Regions from separate parts of the Sanguibacter sp. Z1732 genome, predicted to be linked through region 1. Evidence: riboswitches for the same ligand, from Rfam matches in the RefSeq annotation. Region 1 holds a riboswitch; each other region holds the start of a gene.

Region 1 (6,518 bases):
CCCGCATGGGATGACATCGAGCGGATTGTGGCCCGCCTCCAGGGTGCCGGCCTCGACATCCGGCTCACTGCCTCCGGACGCCCACCAGACGTACTGCTGCCGGTTGTGCACCGCCTCGTCCAGGAAGCCCTGACCAACGTGCTCAAGCACGCGGACGGGGCCACCGCATACGTCACCATCGGCAGCGACGAGCAGTGCACGCATCTGGAGGTGACCGACGACGGGCCGGGCCGCACGGTGGCAGTAGCAGGGTTCGGGCTGGCCGGACTCGAGGACCGCGTCACCGCCGTGGGAGGTCGGCTGCTCGTCGGACCGGGGGATGGCGGCGGTTTCGCATTGCGGGCCGTTCTGCCCCATGAGCCGACACAACTGCGCGGGAGGGCCCGGCCGTGACGATCCGTGTCCTGCTCGCCGACGACCACGCCATGATGCGGGCGGGTTTGGCCGGCGTGCTCGGCTCCGATCCCGAGATCGAGATCGTCGGGGAGGCGCAGGACGGCGCCGCGGCCGTCTCCCAGGCCCGGCGGTTACGTCCGGACGTGGTGCTCATGGACATCGAGATGCCGGGGATCGACGGGGTGACCGCCATCGGGCGCCTGGCCACGGCGGCTCCCGCAGCACGCTGCCTCGTGCTGACGACGTTTGACGTCGATGAGTACGTGCTCGGTGCGCTGCGGGCGGGAGCCGCCGGCTTCCTCCTGAAGACCACACCGCCTCGGGATCTCATCCAGGGGGTCAAGGACTGCGCCGCAGGGGGATCGGCGCTCGGACCCACTGTGGTGCGGCGCCTCGTTGCCTCCTATGTAGGCGCAGCGCGCGAGCCGGTTCCCGGGCTGGAGTTGCTCACCGAACGCGAGCGCGAGGTGCTCGCAGTCATGGCGCGCGGGCTGAGCAACGCCGAGATCGGTGCCGAACTGCACCTCACGGAGAACACCGTGCGCACCCACGTCGCCCACATTCTCGCCAAACTGGGGGTGCGGGACAGGGTCCAGGCAGTGATCCTCGCCCACCGCGCCGGGATCGCCTGAGGGGATCGGCCTACGGTTCTCCTGCGCGAGCGGTCGGGGGGAACCAGCGTGAGTATCGGAGTGCCCGCGATCGCCCTCGTCGTCGGCGCCATTGGCATCCTTGGAACCGTCTTGACCGTCCCGGCATGGGCGCGCACATCCGGCTTCGCACGTCAGGGCGCCGAACAGTCCTGGGGTTGCGCACGTTCGGAGGCAGCGCACGTAACGGTCCTCTTGGTTCACTATGGAGCCATGACCTCCCTTGCTCATTCGGACGTGAACCTGCCCCGTGTTCTGGTCGTCGATGACGAAACCCCCTTGGCGCGATTGGTCGCGAACTATCTTGAGCGCGAGGCTTCGAGGTCCAGACCTGCGCTGACGGCGACGACGCGGTGCAGCGTGCGCGACAGTGGCGACCCGGGGTGGTGGTGCTGGACCTCGGCCTGCCTGGTCTCGATGGCATCGAGGTCTGCCGGAGCGTGCGCACGTTCTCTGACTGCTACATCATCATGCTCACCGCCCGCGTGGAGGAGGTCGACAAACTCAACGGCCTCTCGGTGGGCGCCGATGACTACGTGACCAAGCCGTTCAGCCCACGTGAACTCGTTGCACGCGTGCGGGCGATGCTGCGTCGTCCGCGGCAGAACCCACCGGGCCACCATGGCGCAGTAGCGTCGTTCGGGCCACTGACCGTTGACGCTCTGGGCCGGGAAGTGTCCCTCGACGGCGAAACTGTCCAACTCACGCGCACCGAGTTCGACGTACTCGCAGCACTGGCGGCGCGCCCGCACATGGTCTTCACCCGGCGCCAACTCATCGAGACGGTATGGGGACCCAATTGGGTGGGCGATGACAACCTCGTCGATGTCCATATCGGACATCTGCGACGCAAACTCGGCGACAAGGCATCCGCGCCGAGGTTCATCCGGACCGTACGTGGAGTTGGCTACCGAATGGGGACCGGGTCATGAACAAGCGGCAGCCAAGACAGTGGGGACTGGGCGCTCGGCTCCTGGCAGCGATCGTCGTGGTCCTCTTGGTGGCCGCCGGGACAGCGTGGGGTGTCGCTTCGATGATCGGGCCGATGATCTTCCACGATCACATGCTCATGGCCGAGCCCGCTGACTCCGAGGTCGTGGCTCACGCACGGCAAGCCTTCACCGCGGCATGGACCCTGTCCCTCTCCGTGGCGCTCCTCGTCGCTCTCCTGTCGTCGGTGCTCGTGAGCATCTTCGTCACTCGACGCATCACCAGGGCGTTGGAAAGGGTCCGACAAGCAGCAGTGCAGGTCGCAAGCGGTGACTACAACGTCCATGTGCCAGCGGTCCACATGGGCGCGCAGTTCGATGACCTCGCCGCCGCGTTCAACACCATGGCCACTGACCTAGGCCATATCGAAAAGACCCGAACCCGCATGCTGGGCGACCTGGCCCATGAACTGCGCACCCCGGTGGCGACCCTGGATGGCTACCTCGAAGGGATCGTCGACGGTGTCGTGCCCGCCGGTGAACGGACGATGGGCATGCTGCGTGAGCCGGTCGCACGCCTTGCCCGGCTGGCCCAGGACATAACGCTCGTGACAACCGCCAGCGAGGGCCGCTTGGAGATGCGGTGGCAGCCGCTGCAGGTCCGTGACCTGCTTCAGGACGCCGCAACACAGGCAGGCGTCAAGTCCGCGGACAAGGGCATTGACCTGACGATCGAGGCCACGGAGTCGGAACGCCAGACGGTCATCACCGCGGACCCTGACCGGCTCGGGCAGGTCCTGACCAACCTGCTGGACAACGCCGTGCGGCACACCCCAACGGGAGGTCACGTCCAATTGGGTGCCAACCGGAGTGGATCGCGACTGCGGTTGTGGGTCCAGGACAACGGCGGTGGGATAGCCGCCGAGCACCTGCCCCACCTGTTCGAGCGCTTCTACCGTGCCGATGCGGCTCGTGACCGCGCGCACGGAGGGTCAGGAATCGGGCTTGCCATCAGCCGCTCCATCGTCCAGGCCCACGGTGGCAGCATGGAAGCGGCCAGCACCGGGCTTGGCCACGGCGCCGTCTTCACCATCGAACTGCCCTTGGGTCGGCAGCCTTCGCAGGCCTGAGACCGACTCCACCGCACACGTCTTCGGCAGTGGCCGCGCTGGAAAGGGTGCGCCCTCATCCGCAGCCACAGCACGAGCATCGGCCCGCCCTGGGCCGGACGGGCCGATGCCGCAACTGAGATATGCGGTCAGAGCACGCGGATGAACGTGGGGTTGCTATGGAAGATCGGGCCCTCGTACAGGGCGGTACCGGGGTTTCGGGCGGCGATGTTGTCGCCGTTGCCGGTGTAGATACCCACATGACCGGGCCACGCACCAGATCGCCGGGCTGGGCCTCGGCTGCCGAGACTATGCGTCCGGCGCCCGCCTGGGCACCGGACGTCCGAGGCAGGCTTACCCCGAATTGGGCGAAGACGTAGGCGGTGAAGCCCGAGCAATCAAAGCCCGCCGGGGTAGAGCCGCCCCACACATACGGGGTGCCCACGTAGCGGCGGGCGACGTCCACGACCGCGGAACCGGAGGCAGAGGCAGTGCTCGCGGTCTGCTCGCTTGATTCGCCGGAGGAGGAATCCTCGGTCTGCTGCTCCTGCTGTTGAGCCGGCTGCTCGGTGCGCTGCCCGGTGCGGGAGGCCGGAGCGGCACGCGGGGTGGGGCGCTCCGGCGCAGTGATGACAGGCGCTGGCGGTGGGGGTGGGGGTGGGGGTGGAGCTTCGGAGGAGACCTCAGCGACGGCGACGTGCCAGTCGATGCCCTCATCGACAGTGACGGTTGGTGAGGTGACCACCTTATCGATGTCGACGTCGGCGTCGAGCACCACGTTGGCCAGGGCGCCGGCCCCGAAACTCGAACTCGACACCTGGGGGACGGCCGCAGCGCTGGAGGCGCCCATTGTGAGCACCAGTCCGGAGGAGGCGAAGACGGCCAGCGCCCGTCTGCCGGTGGTCCCAGTGACTGAGTCAGCGAAAACGGTCAGTGGGGTGGAGGGGCGGCACGCCGCGCGGTGTCGGGCGCCGGTTGTTGGTTCAGTCAATTCGGTTCTCCAGTTCGCCTACGAGGTCAGTTGTCGGGTTCGGATTGGAGACTTACCCGGTCTGCCTGGCTCCCCAGGCGGGACTTCACCCCTAGGTGCTCGCGCACCGACGGCTGGGTCCCCCGCCCCTGCCACGGCGTTGATCGGTGACCACGGTGCGGTGGCAGGGTTCGGCGTCCGCTTGTGGGCTTCCCGCACGGCGGGAGCAAGAGTGACAGTACATACCGCGAACCCTCAGATCACGGTTAGATCACGGCATTACCGAATGCTTCATCAAACCTTCATCGTCATCCCCCGCCTCGGCGACTGCACGCCCGCCGCTCCTGTCGTAGCGTCGGGGCGGCCGAGACCTTGCCGCCTGCGCTGCAGAAGGCACCTGATTCGAGACGAAAAGCCGAGAATCTCGGGCGCAGTGGTTGCCTGGATGACCCCCACTAGGACGGTGGAAGAACATGAAAAGAATGGCGGCGCTGGTGCTGATCCGCGCCGGCTGCTCCTCGTTGGATCCGGCCTCCGAGCCCACCGCCGGAGGTGGTGAAGCCGCGTTCCTCGCCACCCATGACTTGGCCGGCATGGAGGTCGCAGAGATGATCGACCACCTGGACCGGCTCGGTGGAAAGGAACGCCCCACCGACTACATCGCCTCCATCCGGCCCGATGAACTGGTGCTCTCCGACGGGCAGCAGGAACTGGCCGAAGTGCTCATCGATGAAGAATTGGCGACCTATGCGAACGGTTTCGCCGGCTTCTGGTTGCCACGCGATCTGCAGGGCACCATCAAGGTCAACCATGACGGCCTGACGGGTACAGCCGAGTTCTCCACCACCGACGAGGTCGCCACCTGCCTCACCACCCTCCAACTGATATAGGTCGCGGTCACAACCTGTGCCAATCTCGGAGCAGCAGGACGGCGCACCGGTGAGCGCGGCGCACGCGGCTAGCGACGCCGGGCAAGCCGCCGCACCCCATAGCCGCGTCATCGGACTGGACGCGGCGCGGGCGCTGGCCATCCTGGGCATGCTCGCGGTCAACGTCGGTCCGCTCTATGACGATGGCATCGCCGGGCTGGTCATGCGGCTGCCGCACGGGCGGGCTTCATTGTTGTTCGTGCTGCTGGCCGGGATCGGGTACTCGTTCCTGACCCGCCGGGCCCGCGACGGTGCCGCGCCACCCTGGGGGCAGGTGTTGTGGCGGACGGTTCTGCTGAGCCTGATCGGGCTGAGCACTCAGTTGGCGGGTCATGGCGCCAAGGTGATCTTGACCACCTATGCGGTGCTGTTTCTCGTGGGACTGGTGGTGGTGCGGGCCCCCTCATGGCTGCTGCTGACCGCCTCGATCGCGGCAACTGCCGCTGGACCACTGGTGTGGCTGGGTGTCCAACTCAGAACCGGTGAGGTCTTCGACCGGGAGCCCGCCACGCTACTGGATGCGCCCGGGCAGATCGTGGCCTCGACATTCCTGACCGGGCCGTACCCGGTGATCACCTGGCTCGGGCCGTTCCTGTTCGGGATGTGGCTGGGCAGGTTGCGCCTGCAAGACCGGTGCGTCCAGATACGGCTGACTGTGGCCGGAGTGGTGCTGACCCTGCTTGCCGAACTCGGCTCCCGGGCGTTGGAAGCGTTCCTGGGGCGGCCGGATGGGGAGCCCGGTGTGGACTGGTTCCTTTCGGCGGCCGCACATTCGCAGATGCCGTTGTGGCTGATCCGGGGCAGTGCCTCGGCCGTGGCGGTGCTGGGCCTGACACTTCTGGTTTTGCCGTACCTGGGCCGCTTCGGTTGGCCGCTGGTGGCCACGGGTCAGTTGGCGCTGACCGTGTATGTGGTGCACCTGTTCGGCATCGCGGAGGTAGTGCGTCCCGGCCCGGGGACCGCGCCGGCGGGTCTGGTCACCACGGCGGTGATGGCCCTGGTGCTGATAGGCGCAGCGGTGGGCTGGCGGCACTTCTTCTCCCGCGGGCCGCTGGAGGCATTGTTGCGGGTGCGGCTGCGCCGGCGGCGATGAACTCGCCACCAGGCCGACGGCGTTGAGCCGATAGGACAACCGCTGCAGGGTCGCCCCGGCGGGGAAGTCGTCCAGCAGCACGGACCAGCAGGTGGGCCGGGACGTCGCCTGCGGCTCTTCGGCGCCCAGGCCAAGCGAGATCACCTCACCAACCAGTGGCCGGCGCTGACGCGGATACGTGGATCACCAGCCAGTAGGACTACAGCGCAGGTTTCCACCCCCGTCGGCAGGCCGTAGGGCAGCAGGATCGCCCGGTGCATGGCACACCCTGGCCGCGTCAGTGACGATGCGCCCCAACCACGTCCTCGCGATCCCCAGTAGCCCGTGAGCCGTCGGCGGAAGGAACCCGAGGTGCGCCGTGCGCCGCGGCGGTGCTGGTCTCGGGGCTGAGGTCCAGGCGGCGCAACAGTTGGGCGTTGAGCGCCACGACAATGGTCGACAG
Region 2 (6,518 bases), 140 kb from region 1:
TCCTGGCGTTCTTCGACCGTGGCGGAGCCTCCAACGGCCCCGTCGAAGCGATCAACGGGGCTCTTCCGGTTTGAGGGTGCGTTGAGGGGCTGATCAGGCGGCGTGGTGGGCCTGGGAGCAGGTGGGCCTTGGGTGAGGATTGGAGGTGCTAACCAGTCCGATCCAAACACCCAAGGCCCGCGATGAAATCTACCTGCTCTGCCGCTGTTTCTGGTTGCCCTGTTGCTGATGTCATCTGTCGCACCGCGGAGTTGGACCTGATGATCACCGGGGCCAGCATCGACGCCGCAGACGTCACCATCATCCAGGCCCGACCGCGCCAGGGGTTGCCGTTCTGCCCGTCCTGCGGGGCCGAAGGGGTCCTGCGGGATCACGTGGTGCGGGTGCTGACCGACGTACCGGTGGCCGGCCATCCCACCAGGTTGCACGTGCGCCTGCCTCGCTATCGGTGCACCGGGACCCAGTGCCCGCAGCGGATCTTCCAGCAACGGCTGGACTGCGCCGCGGTGGGGGCCAAGACCACCAACCGGTGCACCCGGTGGATCCTGCAGCGCTTGGCGATCGACAAGATGAGCATCAGCGCCGTGGCCCGGGCCCTGGGACTGGGATGGGACCTGGTCAATAACCTCGCGGTCGATGCCGCCCGCACCCTGGTCTATGACGACCCGACCCACCTGGAAGGGGTGCGGATCTTGGGGGTCGATGAGCACAAGTGGAAACACGTGCGCGGCGGCGGTGAGGACTCGTATGTCACGATCCTGGTAGATCTGACCCCCACGATCGAGGGCACCGGGCCGGCGCGGCTGCTGGATGTGCAAGCAGGCCGTTCGGCGAAGGTACTCACCGACTGGTTGGCCGAGCGCACCCAGGAGTTCCGCGACCGCATCGAGGTGGTCACCATGGATGGCTTCACCGGCTATCACAGCGCCACCAAAGAAGCACTGCCGCAGGCCACACCGGTGATGGACCCCTTCCACACGGTGCAACTGGCTGGGGAGAAACTCACCGTCTGTCGTCAGCGCCTGCAGCAGCAGATCCACGGCCACCGGGGCCGCAAGGAGAACCTGCTCTACCGCGGCCGGCGAACACTGCTGACCCGGCAGTCGCTACTGACCGATGAGCAGATCGCCCGACTGCAGCGGCTGTTCGCCGAACACGAGGACCACGCGGCCTTGGAGGTCTCCTGGCACATCTACCAGGACATCATCAGCGCCTACCAACACCCAGATCCGGCCGCCGGCAAGAAGCGCATGCAGGCCCTCATCACCAGGCTCCGGCGCGGGCTACCCGAGGGGCTGGAGGAACTCGCTCAACTCGGCCGCACGCTCTGGCGCAAACGAGACCAGATCCTGGCGTTCTTCGACCGTGGCGGAGCCTCCAACGGCCCCGTCGAAGCGATCAACGGACGCCTCGAAGCCCTACGCGGCATCGCCCTAGGGTTCCGCAACTTCGACCACTACGTCCTGCGCTGCCTACTGCACTCCGGCCAACTGGCGACCCGGATCAATGCACTCTAAAACCGGAAGAGCCATCAACGGACGCCTCGAAGCCCTACGCGGCATCGCCCTAGGGTTCCGCAACTTCGACCACTACGTCCTGCGCTGCCTACTGCACTCCGGCCAACTGGCGACCCGGATCAATGCACTCTAAAACCGGAAGAGCCACTTATTCAGTAGGCCCGATCCACTTGTAGTAGAACCCGCGCCCCCGGCCCGTTGTGCTTGAGGGAGCGAGCACATCTTCGGTTGCTAGGCGTTTGAGGACTCCGCCCACGTTGCTGGGACTGGCACCGACGAGGGAACCCAGTTCAGTACTACTGATCCGTCCACGCGCTTGCGCATAGGAACGGGCGATCTCGGGCCGGGTGGGGAGACCTCGAATATGACCGGCTGTCCGATCATGCGCTGCCAGAGACTCTGCGGCGGCTGGATGCAGTCTCCACACCGCTTCAGTGCCTTCTGGTGTTCCCTTGGCGATGATCAGGAGCGGTCGTCCGTCAATGTTTGCCTGCGAGAGTTTGGAGATGGCGCCGCGTGCTTCTTCGAGTGTCAATTGGATCAGTGGAGCGGCTTGAATCGCGTCGACCCAACCAACGGTTACCAGCCGGCGCAGGAGCAGGAGAGAGTAGACATCCATCGATTCGTTCTTCGGTTCGATCGAACCGAGCCACGCGATCCAGGGTTGGTCCAGCGAGTCACCGACCAGTGAGGCTCGTATGAACGGTCCGCTAATTTCACGGATATCGGGTGGCTGGTGCCCGGCTCTCACCATCTCGCGCACCATTCGGTCTACGCCGATGCCCTCTCGTTCGGCGACCTTCAAGTCGGCCAAGAGTTGGGTAAGAGCAGCGTTTCGCGACTGCGACGGGTGAGTGATGATATTGGATGAGTTGACACCCCCGAAGAAGCCACCTGGGCTCGTGACTCGTAGTGTGCGCCCGATGTGCTCCACGATGGTGGGGGCCGAGGACCCCCATTCCCGGTGCGCGACGCCGTTGACGATAGCTTCACGGGCAGCCAGTTCTGGGATCTCTCGGATCTGCCGTATCACCAGGCCGGCTTGAACGTGCCGGGTTGCGTTGTGGGCATCAGTCGCCAAGAACACTTCAGAGAGTTCTTCGAGTAGAGAGCGACCGCTGCGGTTCACGCGTGTGGCGCTGTCGCCACCGGCATACTCGCGACGGACGTAGTCGAGTCGGGCTAGGGCTCTGCCGACCGACGAAGACCAGGACGCCAGCATTGGTAAGCATGCCCTCGCCGGTAACTGCGTTAAGTCGACGCAAGAGTTGACTATCAGTACTACCCGCAACCTGCTCGGCTTCGCTCTCGCCACTGTCGTGCAGGAACTCCCGGGCTAGGTCCAGCGCTTGTGGCCGGGCCGCAGACGCAGGTGTGGTTGATGTGTCTCCGGACCAGTCATAGTTGAGAGTCCGCATGCGACGTGCGTGCCACGTGGCGGCATCAACTTCGACACAATTGTCATTCACTCGCCAATGGATCCGACCACTGATGCGAACCGGTTCGACGGCCGGCGGTGAGATGATGACGAGCAGCCGCTTGCCTTGGACTTCACTCTCGGCGATGTCCACTGTGAGCAGCCGTCCGGTGATCTCATAGATGCGATGCCTGAGCCACTCTGCATCCGTTGCAGCGCCCAGCACGGTGCCGTCGTTGCCTACGCCGACGATGAGCGCACCTCCGCCAGGCGTATTTGCCATGCATGCTGCCTCAGCGGCCAATTGCTGCGCCACTGCCGCGCTTCGTTCCTCGCCCGGGCCGACCTGTCCCGAACGGTCGCGGCGCCCGGTCTCTTCCTTTAGATCCACATGCTTGCGTTCACGTTCCTGGTCGACGGTCTCCCCAGCCGCGATGCGGGCCAGGATGTCGGACACTTCTGCGCGGACCGGGTCCTCACCGAAAGTTATGGCCATGGACCCATCATGGCAGAAGGTCATAATTAACTCACGCCAAAAGTTATGACGAAGTAGCGATGATGCGATAACTCACAACTTTGCTACGGCCCCCGAGGCGCCTCGCACGCGAATGATACTTTTCTTGCCAGTTTGCGGCACCGTGGTGTTTTGCCTTCCAGGTCCGGCCCAGGGATCGACGCGGGCTCCGCGGTCCGGGCGACAGGTGCGCGGTATGCGGTGTCAAGGGCCCTCGCCACGGGTGCTGGGTTCTGGCGGTTGTCGCCGACACCGGGGGGCGGCCGGCCCGTTGGTGGTCTCAGCCGGCGCGGCGCTCGGATCGCTGGCCGCCGGGATCGTGTCGATGGGGGTGCTCTCGGGCGCCGTGATCGCGGCGCTGGGGCGGTGGGTGCCGCGGTGGTCGGTGCACGCCAATGCGCGGACGCGGCGGGAGGCGGGGGTGGAGTGATGAGTGCCGTCGGACTGCCCGCAATCGCCGTCCTGCTCGCGGGCATCAGCCGGTCGCGGACGGGGGCTTGTGAACCGAGTCCCCGGAGCCGCACCGTGACCTAATTGTGACTTATGTTACCGAACCGTGACAATGCGTCGTGGGCGGGTTACGGTCGCGGCACTTCCGAACCTGGAAGTCCGTGGGCGGACGCCGAACTCTGCCACCGTCCGCGGTCCATTAGCCGCCATGGCAGGGGCGGGGGACCCATGAAGACGGGACCGGCGTGCTGGTCCCTGGGGTGAAGTCTGGCCACGGCCAGGCCGGGTGTTTATCCGACCCGAACCCGACAGCTAACCCCGAAGGCAACCGGAGAAAACACCATGACACTACACAGCACCACACGCGCGCGGCACCGAGCCGACGTGCGTCCCACCACCTTCCTCTCCGACCTGCCGGTGGGAAAGGTGGCCCGTCGCGGTACGGCCGGTGTGGCCACCGCGGGCCTGGCCTTCGGGCTGGCGATGCCCGCAGCCAGCGCCGACCCGGACGAGACCTACACCGTGAACGCCGGTGACACCGTCGGCAATATCGCCGCCGAACATGGCGCCAGCATCCAGGGGATCATCGACGCAAACGGCCTTCGCTCCGATGCGCTGATCTTCCCCGGTGACGAACTCACCATCCCCACAGGTTCGGTGACCGCCAGCGCTGGTGGCGCCACCCACACCGTGAGCCGCGGTGACACCGTCGCGGCTATCGCGGCGCGGTACGGCGCCGGCGTCCAGGCGATCATCGACGCCAACGGCCTGGGTGCTGACGCGCTGATCTTCCCCGGTGACGAACTCACCATCCCCGGTGGGTCGGGATCGTCGTCGGGGTCGGCCTCGTCGTCAGGGTCGGTGTCGGGCTCGGGATCGGCGTCAACGTCGGGCTCGGGATCGGCATCCGTGCAACGAGGGGCCGACACGGCCTCCCGTGACGGCCAGCGCTCCGCTGCGCCCTCCCCGCAGGCCAGTGCCTCTGGCAGTGCGATCGTCAACATCGCCCGCCAGTTCGTGGGCACCCCGTACGTGTGGGGTGGATCCACCCCGGCTGGGTTCGACTGCTCCGGGTTCACCTCCTACGTGTACGCCCAGGCCGGCATCAACCTGCCGCGCAACTCCGGGGCCCAGCGCAGCGCCGGCCAGGTGGTCTCCGCCAGCCAGGCCCAGCCCGGGGACCTGGTGTGGTGGCCGGGGCACATCGGTATCTACACCGGCAACGGCAACCACATCGCCGCCCGTAACCCCGGCACCGCGCTGCACGAGAGCAAGATCTGGCGGGCCAACCCGACCTTCATCCGGGTGGCCTGACCGGCTCACGGACTCAACTGCCGCGTGCGAGTCATCGGCCCGCCCCGAACTTCGGGGCGGGCCGATGCGTTTGCGGACCGGGCTGCTCGCCCATGATCAGGCGGCCTCAGCGACGAAGCCAGCACTGGTCGGCTGAGGGGGCGGTTTCAGCCGATTGATGCTGACTTCGGGGGTGGGGTGATGTCGGCGGCCCCTAGGGTCAGGGCTCGTGGGAACTCACTCAGCACGTACAGGCCACGGCCCGCCTCGCACGCCGGCCATGGCACCGCCTGCCGGAGCACCTCAGCGCCGCCGGCGGTCGTGGATCGCCGCGAGCATCGCCGTCGTCCTCGCCGCGGTCCTGGCCGGGTGTGCAGCCCAGCAGGGCGCCCCGGTGAACCCGCCACCGGACCCTCCGGCCGCTCCGTCCTCGGCCGAGGCGGCCGCCGCGCTGACCAGCGAGGACACCGAGGCCTGGCTGGATGGCTTCCTGCCCGCCGCGCTGGAACGTGAGGGCGTGGCCGGGGCAGCGGTCTCGGTGGTCCACGAGGGCGAGGTGGTCACCGAACGTGGCTACGGCTACGCCGACACCGGCTCCGGCTCCGGCTCCGGCTCCGGCTCCGGCGCCGACGACCCTGACTCGGTGCCGCAGCCGGTGGATGCCCAGCGCACGCTGTTCCGGGTCGGCTCGATCAGCAAAGTGGTGGTCGGAATCGCCGTCATGCAACTGGTCGAAGACGGGGCCGTGGGCCTGGATGACCCGGTCGCCGACTACATCGACCTCGACATCCCCACCACCTACGACGAACCGATCACGCTGCGCCACCTGCTGTCCCACACCGCCGGCTTCGAAGAACGCCTGGCCGGTGTCTTCGTCGACCCGGCCGGCGACGTCCCGCCGCTGCGCGAGATGCTGACCGACCCGCCGCGGCAGATCTACGCCCCCGGCACCACGCCGTCGTACTCCAACTACGGCAACGCCCTGGCCGGCTACGTCGTGGAACGCGTGAGCGGGATGGACTTCGCCGACTACGCCGACGAGCACATCTTCACCCCGGCCGGGATGTCCACCGCGACCTTCGCCCAACCGCTGCCCACCGAACTGGCCGAGCAGATGTCCGGCGGCTACCCGCACCTGCGCGCCGAGCCGGCACCCTTCGAACTGATCGGCCTCGCACCCGCTGGGGCGATGAGCGCCACGGCTGCGGACCTGAGCGCCCTCATGCTCACCCTGCTGGCGGGCGAAGTCGGCGACCCCGGCTCCCAGATGCTGTCCCCGGAGTCGCTGCGCACCTTGGCCGAGCCGGCGTTCGGCGCCGTCACCCTC
Region 3 (6,518 bases), 180 kb from region 1:
AGGGCGCGATGGTCACCGACACCAGCGGCCGGGAGTACCTGGACTGCCTGGCCGGGTACTCGGCGCTGAACTTCGGTCACCGCCACCCGCACCTGGTCCGGGCCGCCAAGGACCAGTTGGACCGGCTCACCCTGACCTCCAGGGCGGTGAGCCATGAGCATCTGGAGCGGTTCGCCGGCGCGGTCACGGAGTTGACCGGCACCGAGATGCTGCTCCCGATGAACACCGGCGCCGAGGCGGTGGAGACCGCGATCAAGACCGCCCGCAAGTGGGGGTATGAGGTCAAGGGCGTGCCGGCCGACCGGGCCGAGATCATCGTGGCCGACGGCGCCTTCCACGGCCGCACCACCACGATCATCTCCGCCTCCACCGACCCGGCTGCCCGGGAAGGATTCGGTCCCTACACCCCGGGCTTCGTCGTCGTGCCCTACGGTGACGCCGCCTCGGTGCGCGCGGCGATCACGCCGGACACCGTGGCCGTGCTGCTGGAGCCGGTCCAGGGCGAGAACGGGGTGATGATCCCGCCGGAGGGCTACCTGGAGCAGGTGCGCGCGGCTTGCGATGAGACGAACACACTGCTGGTGCTCGATGAGATCCAGTCCGGCCTCGGCCGCACCGGGGCCACCCTCACCCAGGAGCTGTTCGGCGTGCGCGCGGACCTGACCACGCTGGGCAAGGCCCTCGGTGGTGGAATCGTGCCGGTCTCTGCGGTGGTGGGCCGGGCCGATGTGCTCGGTGTGATGACCGCCGGTACGCACGGGTCCACCTTCGGCGGCAACCCGTTGGCGTGTGCGGTGGGGATCGCGGTGACGGAACTGCTGGCCACGGGTGAGTTCCAGGCCCGGGCGCGCGACCTCGGTCCGAGGCTGGAGGGCCCGGCCAAGGATCTGGTTGCCGACGGGCTGGCCACCGACGCCCGGGTGATCGGCTTGTGGATGGGCCTGGACGTGGTGTCTCTGTCCGGGCGTGAGGTCAGTGAGCGGCTGGCCGCCGAGGGCATCCTGGCCAAGGAGACCCACGACAACACCATCCGCTTCGCCCCGCCGCTGACGGTGACCGAGTCGGACCTGGACCGCCTCATGGACACCCTGGGCCGGGTGCTGCGCAGCGCCCGGTAGCCCCCCCGCCGCCGTCGCCACCCCAACGCCACCGCCGTCGCCACCCCGCCTCCGCCGCCGCCATAGCCGCCGCCGCCGAGGGCGAGCCTCCCAGCCGAAGGCGAGTCCCCCAAGGCTCGCCCTCGACGCTCACGCTCGCCCTCGCCGCCGCAGGGACGGGTTGGGGGTGGGGTGGGGGTGGGGGTGCCGCGGGGGCCGGGTGGGCGCCGTGGGGTGGCGGGCTGGCGGCTTAGTGCCGGCGCCGCTTCCAGTTGAAGGCGTGGTCCTCGGGATCGTCGGTGCTGCTGGTGGGCACCACCATGACCGGGCAACGGGAGTGATGCAGCACGGTCTGGGACGTGGAGCCCAGCAGCATCCCGGTGAAGCCGCCGCGGCCGCGCGAGCCGACCACCACCAGGTCCACCGCGGTGGAGAACTCCGACAGCAGCGCCGCTCCGGTGCCATCCAGGGCGTGCCGGCGCACCTGCACCGAACGACCCTGACTGGCCCGGTCCACCGTGACGTCCAGGCCGGTCTTGACGTCGGCCAGCAGGGTCTCCCGGTCCACCCCGGAGGGCAGCCAGCCCAGCAGGCCGGCGCCGGCGCCCATCGGCACACCGACCACGGCGGTCAGTTCCGCCTCCCACCGTTCGGCCTCGTCGATGGCCACGTTCAGGGCGAGTTTGGCCGAGTCCGACCCGTCCACGCCCACCACGATCCGGCGCACCGGCAACGGCAGACCGGCGTCCTCGTCGTCCTCGCCCTCCCGGTGCGGCACCACCACGGTGGGGCAGTGGGAGTGGGCCGGTAGCGCCGAGGAGACGGTGCCCAGGATCCGTTCGGCGAATCCGGACCGGCCCCGGGTGCCGACGACGGCGAGGCGCACCTGGGCGGACAGGTCCACCAACACTCCGGCCGCGTCGCCGGTCTCCAGGGCGCTGGTCACCTGCACACCCACGCCCTCACAGCGGGTGAGGGCCTCGTCCAGGACCGCTTGCGCGCCGTCGCGGATGGCGGTGTCGTCCAGGGTGGCATACCCGCCGTCGATGGTTCCGGCGGCGAAGGTGGGCAGCGCGTAGGCACACACCAGGTGCAGGTTCCAACCCGACTTTCCGGCGTGGGCCAACGCCCAGTCCAGTGCGTTCAGGCTGGCGGCTGATCCGTCGACTCCGACGAGGATCGTGGGTTCGCGTTCCATACCGGTCTACCCCCGTTTTTTGGGCTGATCTTGACCATTGTGCTACAAGCCTGACGGTTGCGGGGCATGTCGCCGGAAAATCTTATAGCTGTCTCATCGGAGCTGTTCATCGGTGCCTGTGCCAGCACCTCTCCGCACGGGCACGCAGGTACACGACGCACCGGTGCGCACAGCACAACGGCCCGCCCCGATGCGGGACGAGCCGTTGTGAGTGGTGCGTGTGCCGGTCAGCCCATCACACGGATGAACGTGGGGCTCGAGTTCCAGATCGGGCCCTCGTGCAGGGGTGAACTGGGGTTGCGAGCCGCGATGTGCTGGCCGTTGCCGGTGTAGATGCCCACGTGTCCGGGCCACCAGACCAGGTCGCCGGGCCGCGCCTCAGAAGCCGAGACCACACGGCCGGCGTTGCGCTGGGCCGAGGACGACCGGGGCAGGGAGACACCGAACTGGGCGTACACGTAGGCGGTGAAGCCGGAGCAGTCGAACCCGGCCGGAGTGCTACCGCCGTACACGTACGGGGTGCCCGTGTACCGGCGGGCCAGGTTCACCACGGCAGAGCCGGAACCGGACGCGGGTGCGGCGCTCTGCGTGGATTCGCTCGCGGGCTCCTCGGCCTGCTGCTCCTCCGCCTGCTGCGTCTCCTCCTGAGCCGGAGCGGCGGTGCGGTTGCCGGTGCGGGCCGCCGGGGCGGTGGCCGCGGTGGGCCGCTGCGTGGTCGCCGCCGGCGGGGGCGGTGGGGGCGGAGGTGGTGGCGGGGCCTCGGAACTCACCACGGCCGCGGTGAAGGACCAGTCGGTGTCGGCGTCGACCGAGATGGTCGGCGAGGTGCTGACGGAGTCGCGGTCACCATCGAGCACCACGTTGGCCAGCGAACCGAGGCCGGAAGCGGAGTTGGACACCTGGGGGGCAGCGGCCGCGGTGGAGGCGCCCATGGTCAGCGCCAGTCCGGAGGAAGCAACTACGGCCAGTGCACGACGACCGGTGGTGCCGGCCACTGTGGTGCCGAAAGCGGTCAGGGGGGTGGAGGGCCGGCACGCTGCGCGGTGGCGGGCTCCGGTTGTGCGTTGAGTCAAAATCTTCTCCACGCGCCTACGGGGTGAGCTGTCGGGTTCGGGTTGGAGATTCACCCGGTCTTACCTGGCGAACCAGGTGGGACTTCACCCCTAGGTGCTCGCGCACCAAAGGTTGGGTCCCCCGTCCCTGTCAATTGCGTCTGTCGGGACCTGCTGGCGGTGACAGGGTTCGGCGCCGCCTGCGGGTACTCATCGATGGAGGGGACGACGAGCACGGCTGACGTTACCCGACGCACCCGGCAAAAGTCACATTCCGGTCACAATTGGTTCTGTGAAATGGTTCACAGGATCTGCCCCTGGCGCCTACGTCCCAGAAAATGGTGGAATTCCGAGGCAACGGCGCGATCGACGAGACGCTGTGTCATCGCCACAATGTGGACTGCGCCACATGCAGGACGCCGCTCTCGTGACCCGCCCAGCGAGCGCGCGGGCTGCGGCTGTGCTAGATCCACGGCACCGAGCACCTGCCGGCGGGCCCTCCGGCGCCCCGTCCCGAACGCACGCGGGCGTCACACGGACACCCGCTACGGGCACCGGATCACCCCGGCTCGGCGGCGCTGACGAACAGGTGCCCCACGGTGTCCTCGGTGAGCTCCAGACTCTGTCCGTTCACGGTCAGGTCTACCGCTGCGCCGTCGGTCTGGGCGCGGAAGCCCACCCCGGGCACCAACCCGACGCGCTCGAACTCGGTCAGCAGCTCCACATCCACCTGCAGCGGCTCCCCGATCCGCACCAGCGTGTAGTGGGCCGGATCGGCGGTGATAGCGGTGCTCAGGGACGTACCGGGCAGTTCGGCGACACCGGCGGCGACGGGCTGCCCGATCTCGGCGGGGCCGGGGATGGTGTTGCCGTAGGGATCCTCCCGCGGGCGCTCGAGCAGTTCGAGCAACTGCTGCTCCACCCGCTCGCTCATCACGTGCTCCCACCGGCAGGCCTCTTCGTGCACGTAGGGCCAGTCGAGTTTGATCACATCGGTCAGCAGCCGTTCGGCCAGGCGGTGCTTGCGCATCACCTGGGTGGCCCGCCGCAGGCCCTCATCGGTCAGTTCCAGGTGCCGGTCACCGGAGACCACCATCAGGCCGTCCCGTTCCATGCGCGCCACCGTCTGGGACACGGTGGGCCCGGAGTGACCCAGACGCTCCGCGATCCGGGCGCGCAGGGGCACCACGCCGTCCTCGATCAGTTCGAACACGGTCTTGAGATACATCTCCGTGGTGTCGATCAGGTCGCTCACGTGCCTGCCCCTTGGTGGTCGCCGCATTCCTCCCGTCAGCCTAGTGCCCGGCGTCCGGCTCCGGACCGGGTGCGCCGCACCTCCTGCGCGCCCTGCCGGCAACTCTCCCGCCCAGGGCCGGCCGGCCGCGCGCCGCAGCGCTCCTGGCGAGGCCGGCGGACCTGCGATGATCGTGCCCATGAACGATCCCGCGATCGCCATCCCGGCCTCGATCCGTCCCGCGGACGGCCGGTTCGGCTCCGGTCCCGCGCGCATCAGGCCGGAGCAGAGCCAGGCGCTGGCCGCCCTGGGCACCACGCTGCTGGGCACCTCCCACCGTCAGCCCCCGGTGCGCTCCCTGGTCGGCCGCGTCCGGGAGGGTCTCGCTGCCCTGTTCAACCTCCCCGAGGGGTACGAGGTGGCCCTGGGCAACGGTGGCGCCTCGATGTTCTGGGACGCGGCCACCTTCGGATTGATCCGCACCCGCTCCCAGCACGTCCGGGCCGGGGAGTTCGGCGCCAAGTTCGCCGCCGCCGCGAGCGGCGCACCGTTCCTGGCCGACCCGCAGATCCTCACCGCCGAACCCGGCAGCACCCGCTCCCCCGAGGCCGCTGCGGGGATCGATGCCTACTGCTGGGTCCACAACGAGACCTCCACCGGCACCCTCACCCCGGTCAGAAGGGTCGACGACGACGGTGCCCTGATGCTCGTCGACGGCACCTCGGCCGCGGGTGGGGTGGAGGTGGACGTGAGCCAGACCGACGCCTACTACTTCGCCCCACAGAAGGCCCTGGGCTCCGACGGCGGCCTGTGGCTGGCCCTGTTGTCCCCGGCCGCGATCGAGCGGGTCGAGGAACTGGGTCAGCGCTGGGCGCCGGCGTCGTTGTCCCTTCCCGCGGCGCTGGCCAACTCCCGGCAGGACCAGACCGTGAACACCCCGGCGATCGCCACCCTGGTGCTGTTGGCCGAGCAGGTCGACTGGTTGAACGACCAGGGCGGCCTGGACTTCGCCGCGGCGCGCACCGCGCAGTCCTCCCAGCTGCTGTACCAGTGGACCACCGAGCGTGACTTCGCCACCCCCTTCGTGGCCGACCCGGCACACCGCTCGCCGGTGGTGGTCACGATCGACTTCGAGGAGAGCATCGATGCCGCGGTGCTGGCGAGGGTGCTGCGCAACAACGGCATCGTCGACACCGAGCCCTATCGCAAACTCGGGCGCAACCAGTTGCGGATCGGCACCTACCCCTCGGTGACCCCCGAGGATGCCGCAGCGCTGACCGCCTGCCTGGATTACGTCGTCGAGCGTCTGTAGTCGCTTCGGTCCAGTGCGCCTCTTCGCTGACGTACGTGGGCGCCGGCCGCGCGCTCGGGAAAGTGGTGGTCCAGGTCCGCTGACCCGGCGCTCCCGCAGGAGCGCCAGGAGGCTGAGGGCGGTGCTGGTCAGCCGGCCGGGCAGGCGACGCTGGGCAGGCGGTGCTGGTCAGCCCCCCGGTCAGGCGGCGCTGCCGGCGTTCACGCCCTCCTGGGTCCTGAGTTCCTCGCGGGCCCGCGCGGCGTCGAGTTGCTCGTGGCGGTTCTGCACCAGCAGGTGCGGACGCTGCCGGAGGCGGTAACGCACCCGCACGTCCTCCCGCTTCACGGTCCACAGAGCGGCGATCCCCGCCACCAGGATGGCGGCGATCGCACCGATGCCGATCGCCCAGCGGGCGCCCCAGTTCTCCGCGATCCAGCCCACCACCGGCCCGCCGATCGGGTTCCCGGCGAAGAAGACCACCAGGTACAGGCTCATCACCCGGCCGCGCACGTTGGGGTCGGTGGTGATCTGGATGGCGGCGTTGGCCGAGGTCAGCATGGTCAGGGAGAAGTAGCCCACCGGGATCGCGCTGAGGGCGAAGAGCTCGTAGGTGGGCATCAGCGCCATCGCCCCGGAACTGATC

Evidence for each region. A riboswitch is a leader RNA that binds a small molecule or an ion and turns the genes downstream of it on or off. The one in region 1 is predicted to bind cyclic di-AMP.
Region 2: another riboswitch for cyclic di-AMP. It lies ahead of ACRRRO_RS11425 (LysM peptidoglycan-binding domain-containing protein); the one in region 1 lies ahead of ACRRRO_RS10760 (C40 family peptidase).
Region 3: another riboswitch for cyclic di-AMP. It lies ahead of ACRRRO_RS11615 (C40 family peptidase); the one in region 1 lies ahead of ACRRRO_RS10760 (C40 family peptidase).

Annotation. Positions count from the first base shown of each region.
Region 1 covers NZ_CP194857.1:2,015,317-2,021,834, reverse strand. Annotated here, with positions in the region: gene ACRRRO_RS10780 (histidine kinase) at 1-393, shown strand, start outside; gene ACRRRO_RS10775 (response regulator) at 390-1,028, shown strand; gene ACRRRO_RS10770 (winged helix-turn-helix domain-containing protein) at 1,400-1,978, shown strand; gene ACRRRO_RS10765 (sensor histidine kinase) at 1,975-3,105, shown strand; partial or broken gene ACRRRO_RS10760 (C40 family peptidase) at 3,419-3,934, opposite strand; cyclic di-AMP (ydaO/yuaA leader) riboswitch at 4,076-4,224, opposite strand; gene ACRRRO_RS10755 (CueP family metal-binding protein) at 4,528-4,944, shown strand; gene ACRRRO_RS10750 (heparan-alpha-glucosaminide N-acetyltransferase domain-containing protein) at 4,994-6,076, shown strand; partial or broken gene ACRRRO_RS10745 (heavy metal translocating P-type ATPase) at 6,354-6,518, opposite strand, start outside.
Region 2 covers NZ_CP194857.1:2,158,837-2,165,354, forward strand. Annotated here, with positions in the region: gene ACRRRO_RS11400 (ISL3 family transposase) at 1-74, shown strand, start outside; gene ACRRRO_RS11405 (ISL3 family transposase) at 183-1,517, shown strand; gene ACRRRO_RS11410 (ATP-binding protein) at 1,666-2,646, opposite strand; gene ACRRRO_RS11415 (AlbA family DNA-binding domain-containing protein) at 2,606-3,430, opposite strand; gene ACRRRO_RS11420 (hypothetical protein) at 3,720-3,878, shown strand; cyclic di-AMP (ydaO/yuaA leader) riboswitch at 4,090-4,239, shown strand; gene ACRRRO_RS11425 (LysM peptidoglycan-binding domain-containing protein) at 4,241-5,212, shown strand; gene ACRRRO_RS11430 (serine hydrolase domain-containing protein) at 5,472-6,518, shown strand, end outside.
Region 3 covers NZ_CP194857.1:2,198,194-2,204,711, reverse strand. Annotated here, with positions in the region: gene rocD (ornithine--oxo-acid transaminase) at 1-1,118, shown strand, start outside; gene ACRRRO_RS11620 (universal stress protein) at 1,348-2,295, opposite strand; gene ACRRRO_RS11615 (C40 family peptidase) at 2,523-3,368, opposite strand; cyclic di-AMP (ydaO/yuaA leader) riboswitch at 3,368-3,537, opposite strand; gene ACRRRO_RS11610 (iron dependent repressor, metal binding and dimerization domain protein) at 3,907-4,602, opposite strand; gene serC (phosphoserine transaminase) at 4,781-5,893, shown strand; gene ACRRRO_RS11600 (MFS transporter) at 6,074-6,518, opposite strand, start outside.